Regions from separate parts of the Caballeronia sp. SL2Y3 genome, predicted to be linked through region 2. Evidence: riboswitches for the same ligand, from Rfam matches in the RefSeq annotation. Region 2 holds a riboswitch; each other region holds the start of a gene.
The links. Region 2 has a riboswitch for cobalamin ahead of LDZ26_RS02880 (TonB-dependent receptor domain-containing protein). Riboswitches for the same ligand answer to the same signal wherever they lie in the genome.
Positions count from the first base shown of each region.

Region 1: linked by a shared signal. The riboswitch ahead of cobG (precorrin-3B synthase) and the one ahead of LDZ26_RS02880 (TonB-dependent receptor domain-containing protein) in region 2 are both predicted to bind cobalamin.
Region 3: linked by a shared signal. The riboswitch ahead of cobW (cobalamin biosynthesis protein CobW) and the one ahead of LDZ26_RS02880 (TonB-dependent receptor domain-containing protein) in region 2 are both predicted to bind cobalamin.

Region 1 is NZ_CP084261.1:564,079-571,856, forward strand. Features, by position in the region: gene LDZ26_RS15880 (precorrin-8X methylmutase) at 1-327, opposite strand, end outside; gene cobG (precorrin-3B synthase) at 320-1,534, opposite strand; cobalamin riboswitch at 1,685-1,873, opposite strand; gene cbiE (precorrin-6y C5,15-methyltransferase (decarboxylating) subunit CbiE) at 1,958-3,166, shown strand; gene LDZ26_RS15895 (cobalt-precorrin-5B (C(1))-methyltransferase) at 3,188-4,285, shown strand; gene LDZ26_RS15900 (cobalt-precorrin-6A reductase) at 4,282-5,010, shown strand; gene cobM (precorrin-4 C(11)-methyltransferase) at 5,012-5,737, shown strand; gene LDZ26_RS15910 (DUF4186 domain-containing protein) at 5,744-6,148, shown strand; gene LDZ26_RS15915 (TerC family protein) at 6,152-6,919, opposite strand; gene LDZ26_RS15920 (OpgC domain-containing protein) at 7,201-7,778, shown strand, end outside.
Region 2 is NZ_CP084260.1:602,630-610,407, forward strand. Features, by position in the region: gene ilvD (dihydroxy-acid dehydratase) at 1-815, opposite strand, end outside; gene LDZ26_RS02845 (LysR family transcriptional regulator) at 922-1,878, shown strand; gene lgt (prolipoprotein diacylglyceryl transferase) at 1,915-2,811, shown strand; gene LDZ26_RS02855 (SIMPL domain-containing protein) at 2,866-3,591, opposite strand; gene LDZ26_RS02860 (EVE domain-containing protein) at 3,671-4,129, opposite strand; RNA gene ssrS (6S RNA) at 4,221-4,403, opposite strand; gene LDZ26_RS02870 (cell division protein ZapA) at 4,522-4,836, opposite strand; gene LDZ26_RS02875 (ATPase) at 4,833-5,222, opposite strand; cobalamin riboswitch at 5,484-5,779, shown strand; gene LDZ26_RS02880 (TonB-dependent receptor domain-containing protein) at 5,863-7,734, shown strand; gene LDZ26_RS02885 (FecCD family ABC transporter permease) at 7,770-7,778, shown strand, end outside.
Region 3 is NZ_CP084261.1:552,494-560,271, forward strand. Features, by position in the region: gene LDZ26_RS15835 (cobyrinate a,c-diamide synthase) at 1-638, opposite strand, end outside; gene cobO (cob(I)yrinic acid a,c-diamide adenosyltransferase) at 643-1,245, opposite strand; gene LDZ26_RS15845 (cobalamin biosynthesis protein) at 1,254-1,631, opposite strand; cobalamin riboswitch at 1,717-1,965, opposite strand; cobalamin riboswitch at 2,019-2,266, shown strand; gene cobW (cobalamin biosynthesis protein CobW) at 2,392-3,471, shown strand; gene cobN (cobaltochelatase subunit CobN) at 3,476-7,249, shown strand; gene LDZ26_RS15860 (ATP-binding protein) at 7,246-7,778, shown strand, end outside.

The DNA.
Region 1 (7,778 bases), on a different replicon from region 2:
GGCGCGGGCGCGCTCGGGCACGGACGGATCGCCGAGCGTGCAGATGATGCGGTTATCGGCCGGAAGACGCGCCTCGGTAATGCCGTGCGCGACCATGCGGGCATCGCAGAGTATCGGCGCGCCGGCTGCGAGGGCCGTGCGGCCCGCGTCGCCCGCGCCGGGAGAGAAGCGCAGATCGTCGACGATATCCACCATGCCGCACGCGTGAATCAGCCGCACGGCGAGCTTTTCGAGGTCGCGCGGAATCGCGCTCAGGTTCGCTTCGGCGCGGATCGTCGCGAAGGACTGGCGATAAATCTCGGCGCCGTCGCGGATATAGTCAAGCATCGGCATGGCTCCGGGCGAGCCACGCGGCCGCCTCTTCGATGGATACGTTTGGTGCGACGAGGCGCGCGTCGACATGCAAGTCATAGCGTCCGGTCGACACCGCAATCAATGTGTTCGCGACGGGATGCGCGGCGGCGCACGAGCGTTCGCAGCCGCTTATATGCACATCGTCGTGTACAGGCAGCAGCGCGGCGAGGCGGTGAGCGTCGGCTTTGGTATCGGCGCGACTCTTCGCGCAGCCCGGCGAACCGGCGCACGCGATGAGGCGTGCAAGCGGATCGTCTGCGCGCGTGATAAGCCCGAGCGCGTTCATGCGGTCGAGCACGTGTTCCGTATCTCGCGGCATCACGTCAGGCATGAGCACGCCTTGCCAGGGCGTCATCAAGAGCCGGCCTTGCGCGTGCGTCGAAGCAAGATCGGCGAGCGCGTCGAGCGTGGCGGCGTCGAGCCGTCCGAGTTGCGTCTGCGCGCCGACATGCCAGTTTGCGCCATTCGGCATCGGATGCGCGCCGAAGCGCAGCGCGTCGTTGACAGGCGCGCGACGCCAGGCAGTGTCGACGGGATCGAACGAAAGCATCGCGAGAAAACGCGTCACGCCGATTCGCGCGAGCAACTCACGCATGCGATGCTCGTCGTTCGAAGCGAGCGCAACGAACGCGCGCAGCGCCGCGATCACGAAGTCCACGACATGCTCGCGCGCGATGCTGCCGAGCGCGGGCGAGTCGCTATCACGGTGCGGGATCGCACCAGCGAAGCCGAACGCGTAACGCGTGCCGTCGTCGAGCGCGGAAAGCCAGAGATCGTGCGCATGATCGAGCATCGCGAGCCGTTCGCCGCCGTCGAGTTGCAGCGCGAACTTCGGCGACAACGCGTGCAGCGCGGCATCGCCCTGCATGGCGGTGACGATGGCGGCGGCAAGGCCGCGCGTGGCGTCGCTCGCGAGCGGACTCAGCATCACGTTGCGCAAGTCGTCGCCGCCTTCAGTGTGCGGACCGAGGCCCGCGTTCAGCGCGATATCGACGAGTTCCGCGTGGGCATCGTCACGAATGCCGCGCAGTTGCAGATTCGCGCGATTGGTCAGCTCGATGACGCCCGAGCCGCACTGTACGGCCGCCCGCGCGACGGCATGCGCCGCGTGCGCGCGGAGTTCGCCGCCTGCAAGACGGAGGCGCGCGAGCCCGCCGTCGCGCGCCTGCACGATGCGCATGAGGCCGGGACAAGCCGAGGGCCGCGGTGTCGGAAAAGAAGCGTTCAAAAGCGTGACCGGTGCGATTCTCGCTTCGGGCGATGCCACCGGTACACCCCGCCCGGACGGCGTCGCGCGAATATTGCGTGTAAAGCGTGCTGAGCGTGTATAGCTTGGAAAGCGTGAGTCGGCAGGTCTCTTGGCTGGCAGGTCTGCGCCCGCGCCGGCCTTCCCGGTATAAACCAGTGGCAGTGGAGCGCGGACTCGCTGCGTACAATTGCGGGGGCAGCCACAGTTTCGCTGTGTTCCCTGTTAGGCCCGCGGGTTGAACCGTTGGGCACCGACGTACCGATGTATTATGCCCGCTTTTATCGACCATCAGAACGCTTCGTGCCCGGTATCGTCGCATGAAGCGCGTCGCGAACCGCAAGGAGGGCACGTCTCATGTCGAGCTGGCTGACCGTGATAGGCATCGGCGAGGACGGCTGGCAGGGCCTGAGCCGCGCGGCGCGACGCGCGCTTGTCGAGGCCGGCGCGATACACGGCGGCGAGCGTCATCTCGCGCTCTTGCCTGCGCGTATACCCGCGCGCCGCGTGCCGTGGCCGAGCCCGTTTTCTCTCGATGCCGTGCTCGCCGAGCGCACGCGCGGCACGCCCGTATGCGTGCTCGCGAGCGGCGACCCCATGTTCTTCGGCGTCGGCGCGACGCTCGCTCGCGAGCTTTCCGTCGACGAGATGCGCGTGATTCCCGCGCCTTCGTCGCTGTCGCTCGCCGCTGCCCGTTTGCAGTGGGCGTTGCAGGACGCGCGCTGCGTGTCGCTTGTCGGGCGGCCCGTTGCTTCGCTGCTTGCGCATGTGTTTCGCGGCGAGCGCCTGCTTGTCCTGAGCGCGGACGGCGCGACGCCCGCTGCCATCGCTTCGCTCTTGACGGCGCATGGATTCGGCCCGAGCCGCATGACGGTCTTCGAGCATCTCGGCGGCGCGAACGAACGCCGCATCGACGAGCGCGCGGACGACTGGCGCGAGCCCTTCGTGGCGTCGCTCAATCTCGTGGCCATCGAATGCCGCACGCATGCGGGCCATGCCGGTCCGCCGCTCACGCCCGGCCTGCCCGACGACGCGTATCGTCACGACGGCCAGTTGACCAAGCGCGATGTGCGTGCCGTCACGCTCGCGCGCCTTGCGCCGCAGCCGCGCGAACTGCTGTGGGACGTGGGCGCGGGCTGCGGGTCGATCGGCATCGAATGGATGCGCGCGCATGTGTCCTGCCGCGCCATCGCCATCGAAGCGAACGAGGGCCGGCAGCGTCTGATCGAACATAACCGCGATGCGCTCGGCGTGCCCGCGCTTCAGCTCGTCAAGGGCGAGGCGCCCGCCGCACTCGCTGGCCTTCCCGCGCCCGACGTCGTGTTCATCGGCGGCGGCGTGACCGTGCCGGGCGTGCTCGATATGTGCTGGTCGCGGCTGCGTCAGGGTGGCCGGCTGGTTGCGAACGCGGTCACGCTGCAAAGCGAAGCCGCGCTCGTCGACTGGCGCGCGCGGCATGGCGGTGAACTCCTGCGCATCGGCGTGGCGCTCGCGGAGCCGCTCGGCGGCTTCGATACCTGGCGGCAAGCGTTGCCCATCACGCTGCTCTGCGCAAGCAAGCCTTGACCGCATTCGACGCTCATCAACATGCGTGACGAGACACCGGAACAACCCGCGCCGCTCAGAAGCGGCTACACGACCGGAAGCTGCGCGACCGCGACGAGCCTCGCCGCCGCGCGTCTGTTGCTGACCGGGCAGGCGAGCGATCGCGCGGAGATCGTGTTGCCCAAGGGCCAGCGCGTCACGATGAAGCTCGAATTCTGCCGCGCGGTCGACGGCATGCGCGATGCGGCGGAAGCGGGCGTCATCAAGGATGCAGGCGACGATCCAGATGTGACGCACGGCGCGCTCGTGTTTGCGCGCGTGCGTCTCTCGGCGGATACGGGCGTGCGCTTTCACGCCGGACCGGGCGTGGGCACGGTGACGCGAGCGGGCCTCGCGCTTGCCATCGGCGATCCGGCCATCAACCCCGTGCCGCGCAAGATGATGACCGAGCATCTTCTCGCGCTCGCGCCACTCGCGGACTATGCGGGCGGCTTCGATGTGACGATAGGCGTCGAGCATGGCGAAGCGCTCGCGCAAAAGACGATGAACCCGCGGCTCGGCATCGTGGGCGGCTTGTCGATACTCGGCACCACGGGCATCGTCCGGCCGTTTTCGTGTTCGGCGTATATCGCCTCGATTCATCAGGGCATCGACGTGGCGCGCGCGAACGGCGTGCGGCATATCGCGGCCTGCACCGGCAATCAGAGCGAAGACGCGATGCGCGCGCGCTACGGCTTGCCGGATATCGCGTTGATCCAAATGGGCGACTTCGCGGGCGCGGTGCTCAAGCATCTGCGTCGCGCGCCGGTCGAGAAGCTTAGTCTGTGCGGCGGCTTCGGCAAACTCAGCAAGCTCGCGGCGGGACACATGGATCTACATAGCCGCAGCTCCAGCATCGACTTGCCGTTGTTGGCCTGCTGGGCTGCGGAGGCGGGCGCGAGCGGGGCGCTACAGTCGGCCATCCGCGCGGCGAATACGAGTCAGGAAGCGCTGAAGCTGGCGCGCGCCGAAGGCATCGCGCTGGGCGACCTCGTCTGCGCGCGCGCGCGCGACGTGGCGCTCGATACCGTGCCGAGCGGCGTGATCGTCGAGACGTTTGCAATCGACAGGCAAGGCGTGATCGTCGGGAGCGCCGCATGACGCGCGCGTTGCTGTTGGGCGGCACGGGCGACGCGCTCGCCATCGCGCGCAACATGGGCGCGCCGCACGTCTACAGTCTCGCGGGACTTGCTCGCGTGCCGACGGATCTCGCCTGTGCCGTGCGCGTGGGCGGCTTCGGCGGCGTGGCGGGTCTCGTCGATTATCTGCATGCTGAGCGGATCACGCTCGTCATCGACGCCACGCATCCATATGCCGCGCAAATGAGCCGCCATGCGCGCGAAGCCTGCACGCTGGCGGATGTGCCGCTCTGGGCCGTGCGCCGGGCCGCATGGCAGCCGCAGCCCGGCGACGACTGGCGCGATGCGGCTGACTGGCGCGGCATCGTCGAGCGCATCGCGCCGTTTCGCCGGCCGCTGTTCACGCTCGGACGCGAGCCGCTCAAGCATCTCGACGAGATCCCCGCGTCGCAGCACTGGACCATTCGCTGTCTCGGCGCGCATGAAGGAACGGCGCGCGCCAGCATTCTCGATGCGCGAGGTCCGTTCGTTATCGACGGCGAGCGCGCATTGTTCGACGCCGCGCGCATCGATGTCGTCATCAGCAAGAACAGCGGCGGCAAGGCGACCGAGGCGAAGCTCGCGGCGGCGCGTGAACGGCACTTACCCGTGGTGATGCTCGCGCGGCCGACGCTGCCCGAAGCAGACCGCGAATTCGACGACCCCGCGAGCGCGCTTCATGCGCTGCTTGCTCTCGACTCTCACTGACATGACGGTCTATTTCATCGGCGCGGGACCGGGCGATCCGGAACTCATCACCGTCAAGGGGCAAAGGCTGATTCGCGCGTGCCCCGTGATTCTGTATGCGGGATCGCTCGTGCCGGAAGGCGTGCTCGAAGGGCATCGGGCGCATCGCGTCGTGAATACGGCGGAACTCGATCTCGATGCCATCGTCGCGTTGTTGCAGCAAGCGCACGTGAATGGCGAGGATGTCGCGCGCGTGCATTCGGGCGATCCGTCGCTGTACGGCGCGATTGGCGAGCAGATTCGTCGCATGGAAATGGTAGGGATTCCTTACGAAGTCGTGCCGGGCGTGACGGCGACGGCGGCATCGGCGGCGGCGCTCGGGCGCGAACTGACGCTGCCGGGCATCTCGCAGACGGTGATTCTCACGCGCTATGCGGCGAAAACGTCGATGCCGCCCGGTGAATCGCTCGCGGACCTCGCGCGTCATCGCGCGACGCTCGCCATTCATCTCGGCGTGCGGCATATCGAGCGGATCGTCGCGGATCTGCTGCCGCATTACGGCGAGGACTGTCCGGTTGCGGTGATCTTCCGCGCAAGCTGGCCGGACGAAGAACGCGTGCAGGGCACGCTCGTCGATATCGCGCAGAAAGTGCGTGCATCGGGCATGGAGCGCACGGCGCTGATTCTCGTCGGCCGCGTGCTCGACGCTCGCGATTTCGCCGATTCGACGCTCTACGCGAAAGACTGAGCGTCCATGCGCGATCTCGACGCCGTGTTCGATGCGCTCGCGAAATCCGCGTTTCGCCGGCGATTCGCGCTCGGCGTGCGCGAAGGCCGCTATGTGCGCGAGCGCGGCGTGGAAACGGTGGTCGCGCAGGCGCATGAACTGATCGCAAAACGGCTCGCGCCCCAGGCGCCGCTCAACGACGGCAAGCAGACGCCGTTTCGCGGGCATCCCGTGTTTATCGCGCAGCATGCGACGGCGACGTGCTGCCGGACCTGTCTCGCCAAATGGCACGGCATCGCGGCGGGAAAAGTGCTCGACGATGCCGAGCGCCAGCATGTGGTCGATGCCATCGAGCGATGGCTGCGCGCGCAGCCTATGCCGCCTGCCGCTGAGACAACCGAGGACAACCCGCAGCGCGAGTTGCCCTTCTGACGCTCAATGCGGCCTCTGCTCGCGCGGCCCCGCAACGCGGCGTTTGCTGGTCGCGCGGCGCGCCAGCATGTTCAGTCCTTCGACCAGCGCGGAGAACGCCATCGCGGCATAGATGTAGCCCTTCGGTACGTGGGTGCCGAAGCCTTCCGCGATCAGCGTCATGCCGATCACGAGCAAAAAGCCGAGCGCGAGCATCACGATGGTCGGATTGCGTTCGATGAAGCGCGAGAGCGGCCCCGCCGCGAACAGCATCACGGAAACCGCCGCGATGACCGCGACGAACATGATCGGGATGTGCTCCGTCATGCCGACCGCAGTCACGATGCTGTCGATGGAAAACACGAGATCGAGCAGCAAAATCTGGCCGATGGCCGACAACGGCGTGAGCCGCGCGCCGGATGCGGGCCCGGCGTGATCGTCGGCGTCGTGCGTGACATGATGATGGATCTCGCTCGTGGCTTTCCACACGAGGAACACGCCGCCGGCGATCAGGATCAGATCGCGCCACGAGAAGCCGTGGCCGAACGCCTCGAAGATCGGCGCGGTGAGCCGCACGATCAGCGCGACGGTGCCGAGCAGGCCGAGCCGCATCACGAGCGCGAGCCCGATGCCGATGCGCTGCGTGCGCGCCCGGTGCTCGGCCGGCAGCTTGTTGGTCAGGATGGAGATGAAGATCAGATTGTCGATGCCGAGCACGACCTCCATCACGACGAGCGTCGCGAGGGCCGCCCAGGCGGCGGGGTCGGTGAGGAGGGCGGCAATGTAGTCCATGCGATGCGTTTTCCTGGAAGGGCGAGAGGCGTGATCTTAGCCCGCGAAGCGGTATAGTGAAAGGTATTTGAAACCTTGGCCGCAGCTTGGTTCCTTGAAACGTCGCGCTGGCGGCAAGTTGGCCGCGAATTACCGACAAATACCGAACTAAGGCCGAAAAGTCCTCCTGTTCCGATGATGCGCCGCAACGAATACGGGTAAACTCCGATGCTTCGATGCGGCCGCTGTCGAGCCGCTCTCCGTCCACCTCCTGCACTCTGCAGCACACACGGTCACGCCGCATGTCCGGACAATCCCAACGCCTCGTCGAGCTCGACTTCTTCCGGGGGCTCGTGCTCTTGATCATCGTCGTCGATCATATCGGCGGCAGCGTGCTGTCCCACTTCACGTTGCACGCGTTTGCGCTGAACGACGCCGCCGAAGTCTTCGTGTTTCTGGGCGGCTTCGCCACTGCGACTGCTTACGCGTCGCTGGCTCAGCGCCGGTCGGAGCGCGCCGCGGGGCTGCGCTTCGTGCGGCGGGCGTTCGAGATCTACCGCGCGTTTCTGATCACCGCCGCGCTGATGCTCGTCGCCACCTTCCTGCTGCGACCGTTCTATGGTCACGCGCCGAATCTCGTCCTGCACGACCTCGACACGCTGACGGCGGCACCGGTGACGTCGATTGCCCAGATTCTGACGTTCGAGCGCCAGCCGTATCTCGCCGCCGTCCTGCCGATGTACGCGCTCTTCGCGCTGGCGGTGCCGCTCGTGTTGCCGCTCGCGCGCACGAAGCCGTGGGTGCTGCTGGGCCTGAGTCTCGCGCTGTGGTCGTTGGCGCCCGGCATCGGCGAATATATGCCGTCCGTCGACGATAACCT
Region 2 (7,778 bases):
GTCGAGCCGCCCGTCGCCATGATGAGCGCGACCGCGTTCTCGATCGACTTCTTCGTGATGATGTCGCGCGGCTTCAGGTCCTTCTTCACGGCTTCGACGAGCACGCGCGCCGATTCGGCGGCGGAGTCCACTTTCTCGTCGTCGGGGTTCGCCATCGTCGACGAATACAAGAGCGACATGCCGAGCGCCTCGAACGACGAGCTCATGGTGTTGGCCGTGTACATGCCGCCGCACGAGCCGGTGGACGGGCACGCGTTCTTCTCGACGCCCTTGAAGTCTTCTTCCGACATGCGGCCAGCCGTGAACTCGCCGACCGCCTCGAACGACGACACGATGGTCAGGTCCTTGCCCTTCCAGTTGCCCGGACGAATGGTGCCGCCGTACACGTAGATGCCCGGCACGTTCATGCGCGCCAAGCCGATCATGCCGCCCGGCATGTTCTTGTCGCAGCCGCCGATCACCACGACGCCGTCCATCCACTGGCCCTGCACGGCCGTCTCGATACAGTCCGCGATCACCTCTCGCGACACCAGCGAGTACTTCATGCCTTCCGTGCCCATCGACATGCCGTCGGAGATCGTCGGCGTGCCGAACACTTGCGGATTCGCGTTCGACTGCTTGATCGCCGCGATGGCGGCATCGGCGAGGCGCTGCAGGCCGGCGTTGCACGGCGTGATCGTCGAGTGGCCGTTGGCGACGCCGATCATCGGATTGTCGAAATCCTCTTCCTTGTAGCCAAGGGCGTAGTACATCGAACGATTGGGCGAACGCGCGACGCCCTGCGTTACGTTTTTCGAGCGGCGATTGAAGGCCATGTTGGGGCTCCTTGAAGATTCTTTTGTCTAGTGGCGCAAGAATGCAGCGTCGGCTTGTATCTGTCCAATATATTATTCAGGGTCTATTAGGTCGGAGAAGATATTGATGGACGAGCGAAACGCGCCGATCGAACTGCGTTTGCTGCGCTATTTCGTGACGGTGGCGGAAGAGATGCATTTCGGCCGCGCCGCCGCGCGCCTCGCGATGACGCAGCCGCCGCTTTCGCAGGCCATTCGCGCGCTCGAAGACGCGCTCGGCGTCGCGCTCTTCGCGCGCACCAAGCGCACGGTCGAATTGACGCCGGTCGGCAAGGATCTGCTGCCGGAAGTGCGGCGCATACTCGCCGCCGCCGATGCGCTGCGTCCGCTCGCACAGTCGCTTTCGCGCGGCGAGGCGGGCGTGCTGTCGCTCGCGTTCGTGTCCACCGCCGACTACGGCCTCTTGCCCGCGCTGCTGCGCGATTTCGGCGCGCGCTATCCCGGCGTGCGGCTGCAGCTGACCGAAGCGACGAGCGACGTGCAGATCGAAGAACTCGTCGCCGGGCGCGTGGACGCGGGGCTCGTCATTCCGCCGCTGCCGCCGCGCCACGCGATGTCGCTGTCGTATCTCGCCATTGCCCGCGAGCCGCTCGTCGTCGCGATGTCCGCGGACGCCGCCGAGCAATTGCAGCAGGGTACGGCCGAATGGGCCGACACGAGCGTCGATCTGCGCGATCTCGCAACGGCGCCGCTTGTCGTGTTTCCGAGGCGTCTCGCGCCGGGTTTGTATGACATCATTATGGGCTGCTACGGCGCGGCGGGACTCACGCCGCGCATCGGGCAGGAGGCGATCCAGATGCAGACCATCGTGAGCCTTGTGTCCGCCGGCATGGGCGTCGCGCTCGTGCCGCAGTCGCTGCGGCATTTGCGGCGCACGGGCGTGGTGTATCGTCCGCTGCGGCCGGTGGCGGATGCGCCGGTCGTCGAAACCGGACTCGTGTGGCGCGCGGCCGAGGTGAGTCCGGTGCTCGCCGGCTTCATCGAGATCGTGCGCGCGCGGGCCGCCGCCGTCTCTGCTTTATGATTCGTGCCTGACTTCGCTTGGCTCAAGAACTCTACGATGCTCATTCACCCCAATTTCGATCCCGTCGCGATTCACCTTGGACCGCTCGCCGTGCGCTGGTACGGCCTCATGTATCTGGTCGCGTTCATTTCGGCCATCGTCATCGGACGGCTGCGGCTGCGCCTGCCGTACGTCGCCGCGCAAGGCTGGAGCGCGAAGGATATCGACGACATGCTGTTCTACGGCGTGCTCGGCACGATTCTCGGCGGGCGCATCGGCTATGTGCTGTTCTACAAGGCGAGCTATTACGCCGCGCATCCGCTCGACATCTTCAAGGTGTGGGAAGGCGGCATGTCGTTTCACGGCGGCTTCCTCGGCGTGACCTTCGCGATGGTGCTGTTCGCGTACCAGCGCAAACGCACGTGGCTGCAAGTGACCGATTTCGTCGCGCCGATGGTGCCGCTCGGCCTCGCGGCGGGGCGTCTCGGCAACTTCATCAACGGCGAACTATGGGGCCGCGTGACCGACCCTGCCGCAGCCTGGGCGATGCTGTTCCAGAACTCGACGAACGACGACGCCATCTGGCTCGCGAAGAATCCGCAGCTCGACGCCAAGTGGCATCTGACGGAGATCTTCCAGCGTTATCACATGCTGCCGCGCCATCCGTCGCAGTTGTATGAGATCGCACTCGAAGGCATCGTGCTGTTCATCGTGATCTGGACGTTCTCGCGCAAGCCGCGTCCGGTCGGCGCCATCTCCGCGCTCTTTCTGATCGGCTATGGACTCGCGCGCTTCACGGTGGAATTCGCCCGCGAACCGGACGACTATCTCGGCCTGCTCGCGCTGGGCCTCTCGATGGGCCAGTGGCTGTCGCTGCCGATGATCGTCGCGGGCGTCATCATGTTGGTGTGGGCGTACAAGCGGCATCGTCGCGTGGCGGCGAACGCGGCGTGATCTCGCGCGGGGCCGCGCTTGCGGTCCCGCTTGGGTTAGCTTGAGCTCGCTCGATCAGCGGCCCATCTGCACCGAGCCGGACACATCGACGGTCACGGTCGTGGTGCCGGCTTCGAGCGCCATCGGCGCGGCCATCTTGGCGTCGGCGCCCATGGCGCGCGACTGCATCATCATCACCGGGCGCGGCGCCACGCCGCTATGCCCGACGTTCACCTCGCGAATCGAATAGCTGCTGTAGCCGAACGCCTGCGAGGCGGCTTGCGCCTGCTTGCGGAACGAATCGATGGCCTGCGTCGAGAGCTTCTGCTCCGCGGCGCGCTGCGCTTCCGGCGACAGCGAGAACGTGACGTTGCCGACCTGCATCGACGAACTCATCTTGCCCGCGAGCTTCGAGGCCGCCGCGAAGTCGTGCGATTCGAGCACGACCTCCGTGCGCCCGCGCCACGCGGAAATCTTGCCGTCGCGGTCGGTCGACGGATACACGGTGAACGAGCCGCTCTTCGCGGTCACGCCATCCACACCCTTCGCTTCGCGCAGTGCGGCTTCGGCGCGCTGATTGAGCGTCGCGGTGAGCGATGACGGATCGGCGGCTTCCTGCTCGTAAAAGAGCGTGATGGTGACGACATCCTGCGGCACTTGCGCGCTCGCCTGCGCCGAGAGCGAGAGCACGCCCGCGGGCTGCGGATTGGCGATGACCGTCTGCGCGGCGGCCGAGGCGGAATAGGCGAGAGTGGCGCCCGACATCGCGAGGGCGAGGGCGGCGGCGGTTTTCTTGTTCATCATCGAAGGGCTCCAACGCAAGGCGTCGCGTGATTCGCGACCGCACTTAGGCGTCGGCCTGCAGCCCTTAGTTCCTGCTCTAGACGAGGCGTTCGGTAATAAAGCGCCACTCGTCCTCGGTGACAGGCGTGATCGACAGCCGGTTGCCGCGCGCGAGCACTTGCATGCCGGCGAGCTCCGCGTGCTCACGAAGTTCGGCGAGCGCAATGAGCCGCGTCTTCTTCACGAATCTCACATCCACGAGCATCCAGCGCGGCGTGTCCTGCTTGGACTTGGGATCGTAGTAGGCGCTTTCGGGATCGAACTGCGTGGGATCGGGATGCGCCGTCGAGCAGACCTTCGCGATTCCCGCGATACCGGGCTCGGGGCAACTCGAATGGTAGAAGAGCACGCCGTCGCCGATCTTCATCTGGTCGCGCATGAAGTTGCGCGCCTGATAGTTGCGCACGCCGGTCCACGGCAGCGTCTTCTTGGGCGCGTGCGCGAGATGATCGATGCTCGCTTCGTCCGGTTCGGACTTCATCAGCCAGTAGCGCATGATTTCGGCGTGAAGGAGTGTGCGTGCGGTTTTGGGCGATGCAAATGAAAACGGCACCGGTAAGAACCGATGCCGTTCGTGCTTCGTAAATAAGGTCCCCGCCTCAGCCGCTAGGCCGGCATCCTGAACCTGGGTTCAAGATTGGTCGCGGTAAGCAACACTTCGGGTACATCAGACAGAGTGACGCGCGCGCCCGTGCTGCAACGTTCCGCAACCGTGCCAATGTAGCATTGGTTCAAGGAATATATGACCTTGGCGTACCAGGCAGGGAGACCTCACTGTACACCAAACGTTTGGTCCTTGCAGCGTTTGCCCGCGTTTCTCGCGGTATCTTTTTTTGATGGATATCGCGACGCTGATTAGGTCAGCGCATGACCGTCAGTGCGCTTCGCTCAGTGCGCTTCATATTGCGCAATGACAGCGCCGAGCTGCTCGTTCATCGAATGCATGGTGCGGCGGATTTCCTCGGCCGGGAACGCTTCGCCGTGGCGCACGCTTTCCTGCAGCTTGAGCAATTCGGACGCCAACGAAAGCGCGGCCATTACCGCGATGCGGTCCGTGCCGCGCACGCTGCTTGCGTTGCGGACCTTGTTCATTTCGGCATCGACGCGGGCCACGGCTTCGCGCAGAGCGGCTTCGGTTTCCGGCGAGCACGCGAGGCGATACTGCTGGCCGAGAATGGATACTTCGATCTGCGTGGTCGTCATGCCTTCTCTCCTTGATGATGCTCGCCGTGCACTTCTTCCGCGTGCGCATGTTCGTGCTGCGCTTCGCGCGACGCGCTGGCTTCGGCGTTCAGAAGATCGAGCTGATTGTCGCTCTCGGCATGATGCGCTTTGCCGCGCGGCAGCTTTTCGAGGATCGCGTTGAGGCGCACTTGCGCGTCGTCGATCTTCGCGGACAGCGAATCCCGTTCGCCTTGCAGCGCGTCGCGCTCCTGGCGAACCTGCGCGAGTTCGGCCTGAACGCTGGCGTAATCGGCGCGCAGCTGTTCCATTTGTGCTTCGAGCGCGAGACGCGCCTGATTGTGGCGCTCGCTGATCTTGATCAGCCGGCCGATGTTCCCTGACAGTGATTCGAGTTCGTTGAGCATGTGCTGCGTCCTCTAAAGACCTGGCATTTTAGCGCGGTTCAAAGGCGCTTCCGATAATTGTCTCGTTTCGAGACGTAACAACACGCGATCTTGCGCGCATCGCCGCGTATTCATGTGTGGAATGTCCGCGCGTGACGCACCCGGATGCGCGGCTGACGATGCTCGCTCGTCGCTTGCTCGTCGCTTGCTCGTCGCTTGCTCGTTGTCCAGACCTCGCGGTGAGGCGCCGCGCGCCTTCTTGACGGCCCCCATGCGCGCTCCTACACTTGCCGCACTTTTGGTGCTCGCGCCGCCTTTCTTGCGGCGCAGTCAAACGGGAAACAGGAAGCGTCGTCTCGCCTCGCGCGGCTCGCCAACCTGTGCTGCCCCCGCAACGGTAAGCGACCGCAACGCAAGTTGCAAGTCGTCCCTCGCGCGTTTCTCCGTGTTGCTCCGTGGTCGTTTGCCATTGGAGACGCGACTGCAAGAAACGTGTCGGCGCCACTGCGCTTCGAAGCGCGGGAAGGCGGGACGATGCGTCGCCAGCCCGGATACCGGCCAATCGTCCAGCGCGCCGATGCTTCGCAAGACGGCGCGTGCGTCGCGCACAGACCTCGCGGGGAGCGGGGCACGCGCCAGTCTCCAACGGGAACGCATCCACATGGTCTTGCCTTCGTCCGGCCTCATTCGTCGCGCGGCGCGCGTCGTGATGTGCGCCGCCGCGAGTGCGCCGCTTGTCCAGGCCGCGCACGCCGATTCCGATTCTCCGTCGCAGACACTCGCGCCCGTCGTCGTCACGGCGACGCGCGGCGCGCAACCGCTCGCCGATTCCATCCCGCAGGCGACGCTCTTCGACGCGCAAGACATCGCCGACAGCAATGCGGACGATGTGCTCGGACTCATCGCGCTCGCGCCCGGCGTGCAGATCACGCGCAACGGCGGGCCCGGCGCGACCTCGGGCGTCTTCATACGCGGCGCGTCGTCGACGCAATCGCTCGTGCTGATCGACGGCGTGCGCGTCGAATCCGTCTCTCTGGGCGCGGCGCAGTTGTCGCAATTGATGCTCGATCAGACCGGCCGCGTCGAAGTGGTCAATGGCAATGTGTCGGCGCTGTATGGATCGAACGCGATCGGCGGCGTCGTGCAGATTTTCACGAAGGAGGGCGAAGCACATCCGCCGCGCTTTCACTTCGAAGCCGAATACGGCAGCTATCACACGCAACGGCAATCGGCGGGCGTCGACGGCGCGCTCGATGCCGAGGGCCGCACCACGTTCAGCCTGAACGTGTCGCGCGAGAAGACCGACGGCTTTTCGTCGATCGATCCCGCGCGCGCGCCCGGCGCGAATCCGAACGCGAACGGTTATCTGAACGAAAGCGTCGCCGCGACGCTGCGCCACAAGTTCAGCGACAAGTGGGACGCGGGCGTGCGCTTCCTGCAATCGAACGGCGTGAACAGCTTCGACGATCCCTACGGCGTGCCGACCGATCTCAACGAATCGCATGATCGCGTGCGCTCGGCGTCGGTGTTCGCGAACGGCAAGCTCACCGACAACTGGACGACGCACTTCACCGTCGCGCAGGGGCAAGACCGCGCGAACATCGAGAAGAACGGCGTCTATACGAGCCGCTTCGACTCGGAGAATCATCAGTATCTGTGGCAGAACGACTTTCGGCTCACAGACGCGCACAAGCTCGTGTTCGGCTACGAGCACCTCGACCAGTCGCTCGATTCGGACCAGTTCAGCGCGCCCGACCGGCATGTGAACTCCGTTTTCGCGGGCTATGTCGGCCGCTTCGGTCCGAGCGAAGTGCAGGCCAACGTGCGCCGCGACCAGTATTCCGACTTCGGCGGCGCGAACAGCTACTATCTGGGCTACGCGTACAACTTCGATTCGCACTGGCGCGCGAGCGCGAGCTACGCGGCGTCGTTTCGCGCGCCGAGCTTCGACGATCTCTACTATCCGTTCAGCGGCAATCCGTCGATACAGCCGGAGCGCAGCCATTCGGCCGAGGCCGCGTTGCAGTACGCATCGGACAAGATCGGCGTGATGCGCGTGACGGCATTCGAGACGCGCTATTCGAATCTGATCGACTACGTGGGCGACAGCAGCGGCTTCTATACCGCGCAGAACGTGGGGCGCGCGAAGGTGCAGGGCGTCGAGGGATCGTGGGCGGGACACGTGGGCGCAACGGACGTGCGCGCGAGCGTGACGTTCCAGAATCCCGTCGACGAGACGAATCACGAAGAGTTGACGCGTCGCGCGCGGCGCTTCGCGTCGCTGTCGGCGCATCGGTCGATCGGGCGCTGGCGCGTGGGCGGCGAGTGGATCGTGAGCGGCGCGCGCAGCGATTACGATTCGACGCTCGCGGGCTACGGCGTCGTCAATCTGTCCGCGCAATACGACATCACGAAGTCGTGGTACGTGAATGCGCGCATCGACAACCTGTTCGACCGCAACTATGAACTGGCTTACTCGTACAACACGCCGCGTCGCGGCGCTTACGTCACGATCGGCTGGCATCCGTCGTGAGCCACGCCGCTGACGCGCGCCGTCCGATGAAGGCGATGCACGCA
Region 3 (7,778 bases), on a different replicon from region 2:
GCAAGCGCGGTAGCGGCAATGGCATCGGCGGCGCGATTGAGACGCGCATCCAGTCCCGCCACTTCTTGCGCTTGCGTCAAGCCGAGATGACGCTCGGGCAGTGCGATATCGTCTGCATTCGACAGATGCCCGCAATAGCGCAGTCCATCCGGAATGGCTTCGGCCAACATCTGCGCATGCCGCGCCGATGCAACGCGATTGGCGAGCACGCCATGGAACGGCACGTCCGCGCGATAACGCGCCAGTCCGAACGCCACTGCGCCGAACGTCTGCGCCATGCCATGTGCGCCGATCACGGCGAGCACCGGCACGTTGAACGCGGCAGCGAGGTCGGCGCTGCTCGGCGTGCCGTCGAAGAGACCCATGACGCCTTCGATCAGAATCAGATCGGCTTCGCGCGAGGCCTCTGCGAGCAATGCGCGGCATGCGTCGAGGCCGACCATCGACAGATGCAGCGAATAGACGGGCGATCCGCATGCGCGTTCCAGAATCATCGGATCGAGAAAATCGGGGCCGGTCTTGAAGACGCGCACGCGCAGGCCACGCCGCGCATGATGACGCGCCAGCGCGGCCGTCACCGTGGTCTTGCCTTGATGCGACGCGCTTGCGCCGATGAAGAGTGCGGGGCAGGACGGCATGAGCTCAGTACTCGACGCCACGTTGCGCCTTGACGCCCTGCTCGCGATACGGATGCTTCACGAGCCGCATCTCCGTGACGAGGTCCGCCAGTTCGACGAGCGCATCCGGCGCATGACGGCCCGTCACGACCACATGCAGCATCGCAGGACGCGCCTTCAACACATCGAGCACTTCGTCGAGCGGCAAGTACTCGTACTTGAGCACGGTGTTGAGCTCGTCGAGCACGACCATCTGATATTCGCCGCTTTCGATCATGCGCCGCGCTTCGTTCCAGCCTTTGCGCGCCGTCGCCATGTCGGCCTCGCGGTTTTGCGTGTTCCAGGTATAGCCGTCGCCCATCGTCACGAAATCGCAATTGGCGACCGCGCTCAGGAAATCCCGCTCTGACGTATGCAGCGCGCCTTTGATGAACTGGACGACGCCGAGCTTCATGCCGTGCCCGAGCACGCGCACCGCCATGCCGAAAGCGGCCGTGGTCTTGCCCTTGCCATTGCCTGTGTTGACGATCAAGAGACCCTTCTCGTGATCGGCGGCGGCCTGCTTCTTTTCGTGGCCTTCCTTGCGACGCTGCGTCATGCGCAGATGCGATTCCGTATCGGTTTTCATGGGCTCTTTCAGGCTTTCTTCGTTGCTATGGCGACAGTCACATGACCGTCGATCATCTTCGGCACAACAAGCTCTCCGCCCTCGCTCGCGAGCAGCGCGCTAGGCTCGCATACACCCTCGGCGGGCATGTGCGCGAGCTGGTCTGCGCGATAGAAACGCAATGGCAGCGCATGACGCTCGCAGAAGACACGCAAGCCGGCTTCGTCGTGTTTGATGTCGATGCTCGCGACCACCGCGATGTGCGCGAACGTGAGTTCCGCTGCTCGGAGCGCATAAAGCGCACGAAGCGCACGAAGGACGGCCGCTTCTATCGCATCGGCGCTAACGCCGCGTTTGCAGCCGATGCCGATGGCAAGATGGCGCAGGCTCACGCAAGGAAACATCATCGAACGAATGGACGGAAATGCTTGCGCCGCCCATGCGTCCCTCGCGGATGGCGGCGTTCGGCGAAGGCATCGTGACAGCGAGATGCGCTTCGTCCCCTGCGATGGCCGGTATCCGGGCTTGCGGCCTTCATCGCGCAGCCTTCCCACCGTGAACGGGCAGTGGCCGTGTGCGCCATGCGCGATACCGTGCAAGCCGATACCGCCGGTCGCGTACCGTTGCGGGGACAGCACAGGTTGGCGAGCGCCTGCATGATCGCGAAGACGCCGCTTTCTGTTTCCCGTTTAACTGCGCGTTTCGTGTGAACGCGCGAGCACCAGTCGCGCGCCAACGATACCACATGCACCGGTTTCAACGCCGGCTTCCTTGACGCTCCTTCGCGGGGAGCCTAGACTTCACGCAGTTCTGGTGCCCGCGTGCGAGCTTCTTTCGCACGCAGTTAAACGGGAAGCAGGAAGCGCATCGTCCTTTATGCGAACGGACGCGCCAACCTGCGCTGCCCCCGCAACGGTAAGAGACCGGCGGTATCGCTAGTACGATATCGCGCGTTGCGCACGAAGCCACTGTCGGGACACGGCAGGAAGGCTGCGCGACGAGGTCCCAAGCCCGGATACCGGCCAGAACTTCGCAGGGCCCACGCCGCGGGGATGCGGCATGTCCCATGATCCATCAGTCGTGCGCTTTTTTCCGCAGCTCTCGCCGGCGATACCTTGCTCGCGCGACGCACGCACGACGCATGCATACACGAGCCACGGAGCGACGATGCAAACCCGCAAGATACCCGTCACGGTCGTGACCGGCTTTCTCGGCAGCGGCAAGACCACCTTGATGCGCCATATCATGTCGAATGCGCAGGGCTTGCGCCTTGCTGTCATCGTGAATGAGTTCGGCGAACTCGGCATAGACGGGGAAATCCTGAAGGGTTGCGGTATCGGTTGCGACGACGAAGCCGGGTCCTCGGAGCGCAATCTCTATGAACTCGCTAACGGGTGCCTGTGCTGCACGGTGCAGGAAGAGTTCTATCCGGTGATGGAGCAGTTGCTGGAACGCCGCGAGCACATCGACCATGTGTTGATCGAGACGTCGGGCCTCGCGTTGCCGAAGCCGCTCGTGCAGGCATTCAACTGGCCGTCGATCAAGAATGCGTTCACGGTGGATGCCGTCATCACGGTGGTCGATGGTCCTGCCGCCGCAAGCGGACAGTTCGCGGCGAACCCCGCAGCGGTCGATGCGCAACGCAAAGCCGACCCCAATCTCGATCACGAATCGCCGCTGCACGAGCTATTCGAAGATCAACTGTCCTCGGCTGATCTCGTGATCGTCAACAAGACCGACCTCATGGACGCGGACGCAATGCGCCGCGTGGAAGCGCTCGTGCGGCCCGAGATTCCGCCGCAAGTGAAGGTCGTGCCCGCGCAAATGGGCAAGCTCGATCTGCATGCGCTGCTCGGTCTGCAATCCGCGTCCGAGGACAGCATTCATCTTCGCCACGATCATCACGGTTCTGCCGACGACGAAGGCTACGTGGATCATCACCATGACGAATTCGATTCGGTCGTCGTCGAAGCACACGTGGAATCGCGCGAACAGGCCATTGCCGCGTTGCAGGCGCTGGTGGAGAGCCACACGATCTATCGCGTGAAAGGGTTCGCCGCGCTGCCGGGCGCGGGCATGCGTCTCGTGGTGCAAGGCGTGGGCCGGCGCTTCGACAGCTATTTCGACCGGCGCTGGAACGAAGGGGAAGCCGCGAGCCGCTTCGTGCTGATCGGAGAAGACCTCGATCGTCAAACCCTGCAAACAGCGTTGAACGCGGCGCTCGCAAACGCGCTCGCGCAGGCCTGACGCAATGCATCTGTTACGCACGACGCCGGGCGGTTTCGTCGATGACGCGGCAGGCGTCATGCGTATCGAGCAGACGCGCGCACCGATCGTCGTACTGAGTTCAGCCGATACCACGCTCGCGCTGCTTGCAAGCGTGTTTCCGCGTCTCGAGCCGGGCTTTCCCGAAGTGCGGCTCGCGAATCAATCGTTTTTGCGCCAGCCCGCATCGGTCGATTTCTACGTCGACGATGTATTGCGTCATGCGCGCGTCGTCATCGTCGATCATCTCGGCGGTGAATCGTACTGGCCTTATGGCATCGAGCGAATCGTGGCGCTCGCCGAGCACGAGAAGCAGATGCTTGCCATGTTCTCGGGCGATCTCACCGAAGACCCGAACCTGATCAGCAAGAGTACCGCGGATGCCGAGTTTTGCCGTGAGTTGTCGCGCTATCTGCGCGAAGGCGGCGCAGGCAATGCCGAGGAATTTTTGCGCGCGATCGGTTATCACGCATTCGGCTTCGGCCGCGCGCCGCAAGCGCCGCGTCCGCTGCCTGCCGTGGCCATCTATCATCCCGAGCGCGACATCGCCGCAATCGACGACTGGCGGGCGCGCTGGACCGACGGCGCGCCCGTGGTCGCGATCCTGTTTTATCGCGCGCATCTGCAAGCGGGCAATACCGCTGTATTCGATGCGCTCATCGAAGCCCTCGAAAAGGAAGGGCTGAATCCGCTGCCGATTGCGATTGCTTCGCTGAAGGAAAGCGTGAGCCGCGAAGTGATCGCGCGCTTGTGCATCGAGCATCGCGCATCGCTCGTATTGAACACGACTGCGTTCGCAGCCAGCGTGATCGGCGAAAGCGAAGACTTCGACATCGCGGGCGATGCGCCCGTGCTGCAGGTGATATTGAGCGGCGGCAATCGCGAAGAGTGGGAAAAGGACAACCACGGTCTCAATTCGCGCGATGTAGCGATGCATGTCGCGTTGCCCGAGGTCGATGGCCGCATCATCACGCGCGCGGTCAGCTTCAAGGGACTCGCGTATCACTGCGCGCAGACGCAAGTGGACGTGGTGCGTTATCAGGCCGATGCCGAACGCGTGCGCTTCGTCGCCGAATTGAGCCGCCGTTGGTGCAAGCTGCGGCATACGCCGAACCAGAAGAAGCGCATCGCGCTCGTGCTCGCCAACTATCCGGCGAGCGAAGGACGCATCGGCAACGGCGTAGGGCTCGATACGCCGGCATCCGCGGTCGGCATCCTGTCGATGCTCGCACGCGAAGGCTATCGCGTGGGCGAATTGCCGGGGAGCGGCGACGCGCTCATCGCCGCATTGACGCAAGGCGTGACGAACGATCCCGTGGTTCGCGACATGCGGCCGGCGTTGCAAAGCCTCTCGCTCGACGACTATCTCGACGCTTATCGCGCGTTGCCCGCCGATGCACGCGCCGCGCTGGAAAAGACGTGGGGCGCGCCGGAAGACGATCCGACATTGAGGGGCGGCCGCTTCATGATCGCGGGCTATCGCTGCGGTGAAGTGTTCGTCGGCATTCAACCGTCGCGGTCGCGCGAACGCAACGACTACGCGAGCTACCACGATGCCGAACTCGTTCCACCGCATTCTTATCTTGCGTTCTACTTCTGGCTGCGCATGCGCTTTAGCGCCGACGCGCTCGTGCATGTCGGCAAGCACGGCAATCTGGAATGGCTGCCGGGCAAGAGCGTCGCGCTGTCGGCATCGTGCTGGCCCGATCTGATTCTCGGGCCGATGCCGCATCTTTATCCTTTCATCGTCAACGATCCGGGCGAGGGCAGTCAGGCGAAGCGGCGGGCGCAAGCGGTCATCATCGATCATCTGATGCCGCCGCTTACGCGCGCCGAGAACTATGGTCCGCTGCAAGACCTCGAACGGCAGGTCGATGAGTACTACGAAGCATTGATGGTCGACGTCCGACGCGCGAAGCTGTTGCGCAAGTCCATACTTGCGAGCATCGTCGAGAACAAGCTGCACGAAGAACTCGGCCTCGATGCCCCGCGCGATACGTCGGGCGAAGACGCGTTGCTCACGCGCGCCGATGCGTACCTGTGCGAGCTGAAGGAAGCGCAGATACGCGATGGACTGCATGTTTTCGGCGTGTCGCCGCAAGGCGCGCAGCGGCGCGATACGCTGCTTGCGCTCGGGCGTTTCCCGATCGGCGACGGTCAGGGCGCGAATGCAAGCCTGATCACCGCGCTCGCACGCGACCTGCAATTAGGCGACGACTTCGATCCGCTCGACGCCGACTGGGCCGCGTCGTGGCAAGGGCCGCGTCCGCCGGCATTGCAGGCGGTGAGTGATGCGCCATGGCGTCATCACGGCGACACGCGCGAGCGGCTGGAATGCCTCGCATTGCAGCTTATCGAGGGCAATGCAGCCGCACCCGGTCCGCATACGCAACGCGTGCTGGAACGCTTGCATGGCGATGTGCTCGCGCGGCTCGATGCATGCGGACCGCAAGAGTCGCTGCAACTGAAACGCGGTCTCGAAGGCCGCTTCGTTCCGCCGGGGCCGAGCGGTTCGCCATCGCGCGGCAGACCCGACGTGCTCCCGACGGGGCGTAACTTCTATTCGGTCGATACGCGCGCATTGCCGACGCAAGCGGCCTGGTCGCTCGGGCTCAAGTCCGCGAACTTGCTCGTCGAGCGGCACGTGCAGGACCACGGCGATTACCCGCGCGCCATCGGTCTGTCGGTGTGGGGCACGGCCACCATGCGCACGGGCGGCGACGACATCGCGCAAGCGTTTGCGCTCATCGGCGTGCGGCCGAAATGGGCGGCGGGCAGCCATCGCGTCACCGACTTCGAGATTCTGCCGATCTCCATCTTCAACCGGCCGCGCATCGACGTCACGCTGCGCGTATCCGGCTTTTTCCGCGATGCGTTCGCGAATCTCATGCATCTGTTCGATGCAGCCGTGCAGGCCATAGCGGAACTCGAAGACGAGCCGGAAGACGTCAACCCGATTCGCGCGCGTATTCTGCGTGAGCGCGACGAGTTGATCGGACGCGGCGTCGATGCCAAAGAAGCGCGGCTGCGTGCCGGCTGGCGCGTGTTCAGCACGAAGCCGGGCGCGTACGGCGCGGGCTTGCAGGAGCTGATCGACCTGAAGCAATGGGAAACCGACGCAGATCTGTCCGCCGCTTATCAAAGCACGGGCGGCTATGCCTATTCGCAAGCCGGCGATGGCGTCGAAGCGCGTTCGAGCTTCGGCGCGCGGCTCTCGACGCTCGATGTGGTGCTTCAGAACCAGGATAACCGTGAGCACGACGTGCTCGATTCGAACGACTATCACCAGTTTCAGGGCGGAATGATCGCGGCGGTGCGTTACTTGTCGGGCGTGCAGCCGCAGGCGTACAACGCGGATCACAGCAACCCCGCCGCGCCACGCATGCGCACGCTGAACGAAGAGATCGCGCGTGTGGTGCGCTCGCGCGTGGTCAATCCCAAGTGGATCGACGGCGTGAAGCGGCATGGCTACAAGGGCGCGTCTGAACTCGCCGCGACGGTCGATTATCTCTTCGGTTACGATGCCACCGCGCGCGTCGTCTCCGATCATCAATATGCGCTCGTCACGGATGCCTACGTGAACGATGCCGATACGCGTGAATTCATCGCGCGACACAACCCGCACGCGCTCCGGTCGATCTGCGAGCGCCTGCTCGAAGCGATGCAGCGCGGGCTGTGGCAGGAACCCGGCGGCTATCGGCAGTCCGTGACGCAGCATCTGCTCGATGTCGAGCAGCAACTCGAAGGCCGACAGACTTGAACGAAACTTCATTTTTTCCCGCGTTTCCTTTCACCGCGCTCGTCGGGCAAGCGCCGTTGCAGCAGGCGTTGCTGCTCGCGGCGGTCGATCCGTCATTGGGCGGTGTGCTCGTGAGCGGACCGCGCGGCACCGCGAAATCCACGGCGGCGCGCGCGCTCGCTGAACTGTTGCCGGAAGGGAAACTCGTCACCTTGCCGCTCGGCGCGAGCGAAGAGCAACTTATCGGCACGCTCGATATTCAAAGCGCGTTGCGCGATGGCGGCGTGAAGTTCTCGCCAGGCTTGCTCGCGAAAGCGCATCGCGGTGTCCTGTATGTCGACGAAGTGAATTTGCTGCCGAATCCTCTCGTCGATCAACTGCTCGACGTGGCGGCGAGCGGCGTGAATATCATCGAGCGCGACGGCATATCGCATCGGCATGACGCGCGGTTCGTGCTGATCGGCACCATGAATCCGGAAGAGGGGGAACTGCGCCCGCAATTGCTGGATCGCTTCGGGCTTGCCGTCGAACTCGCGAACTGCTTCGACGC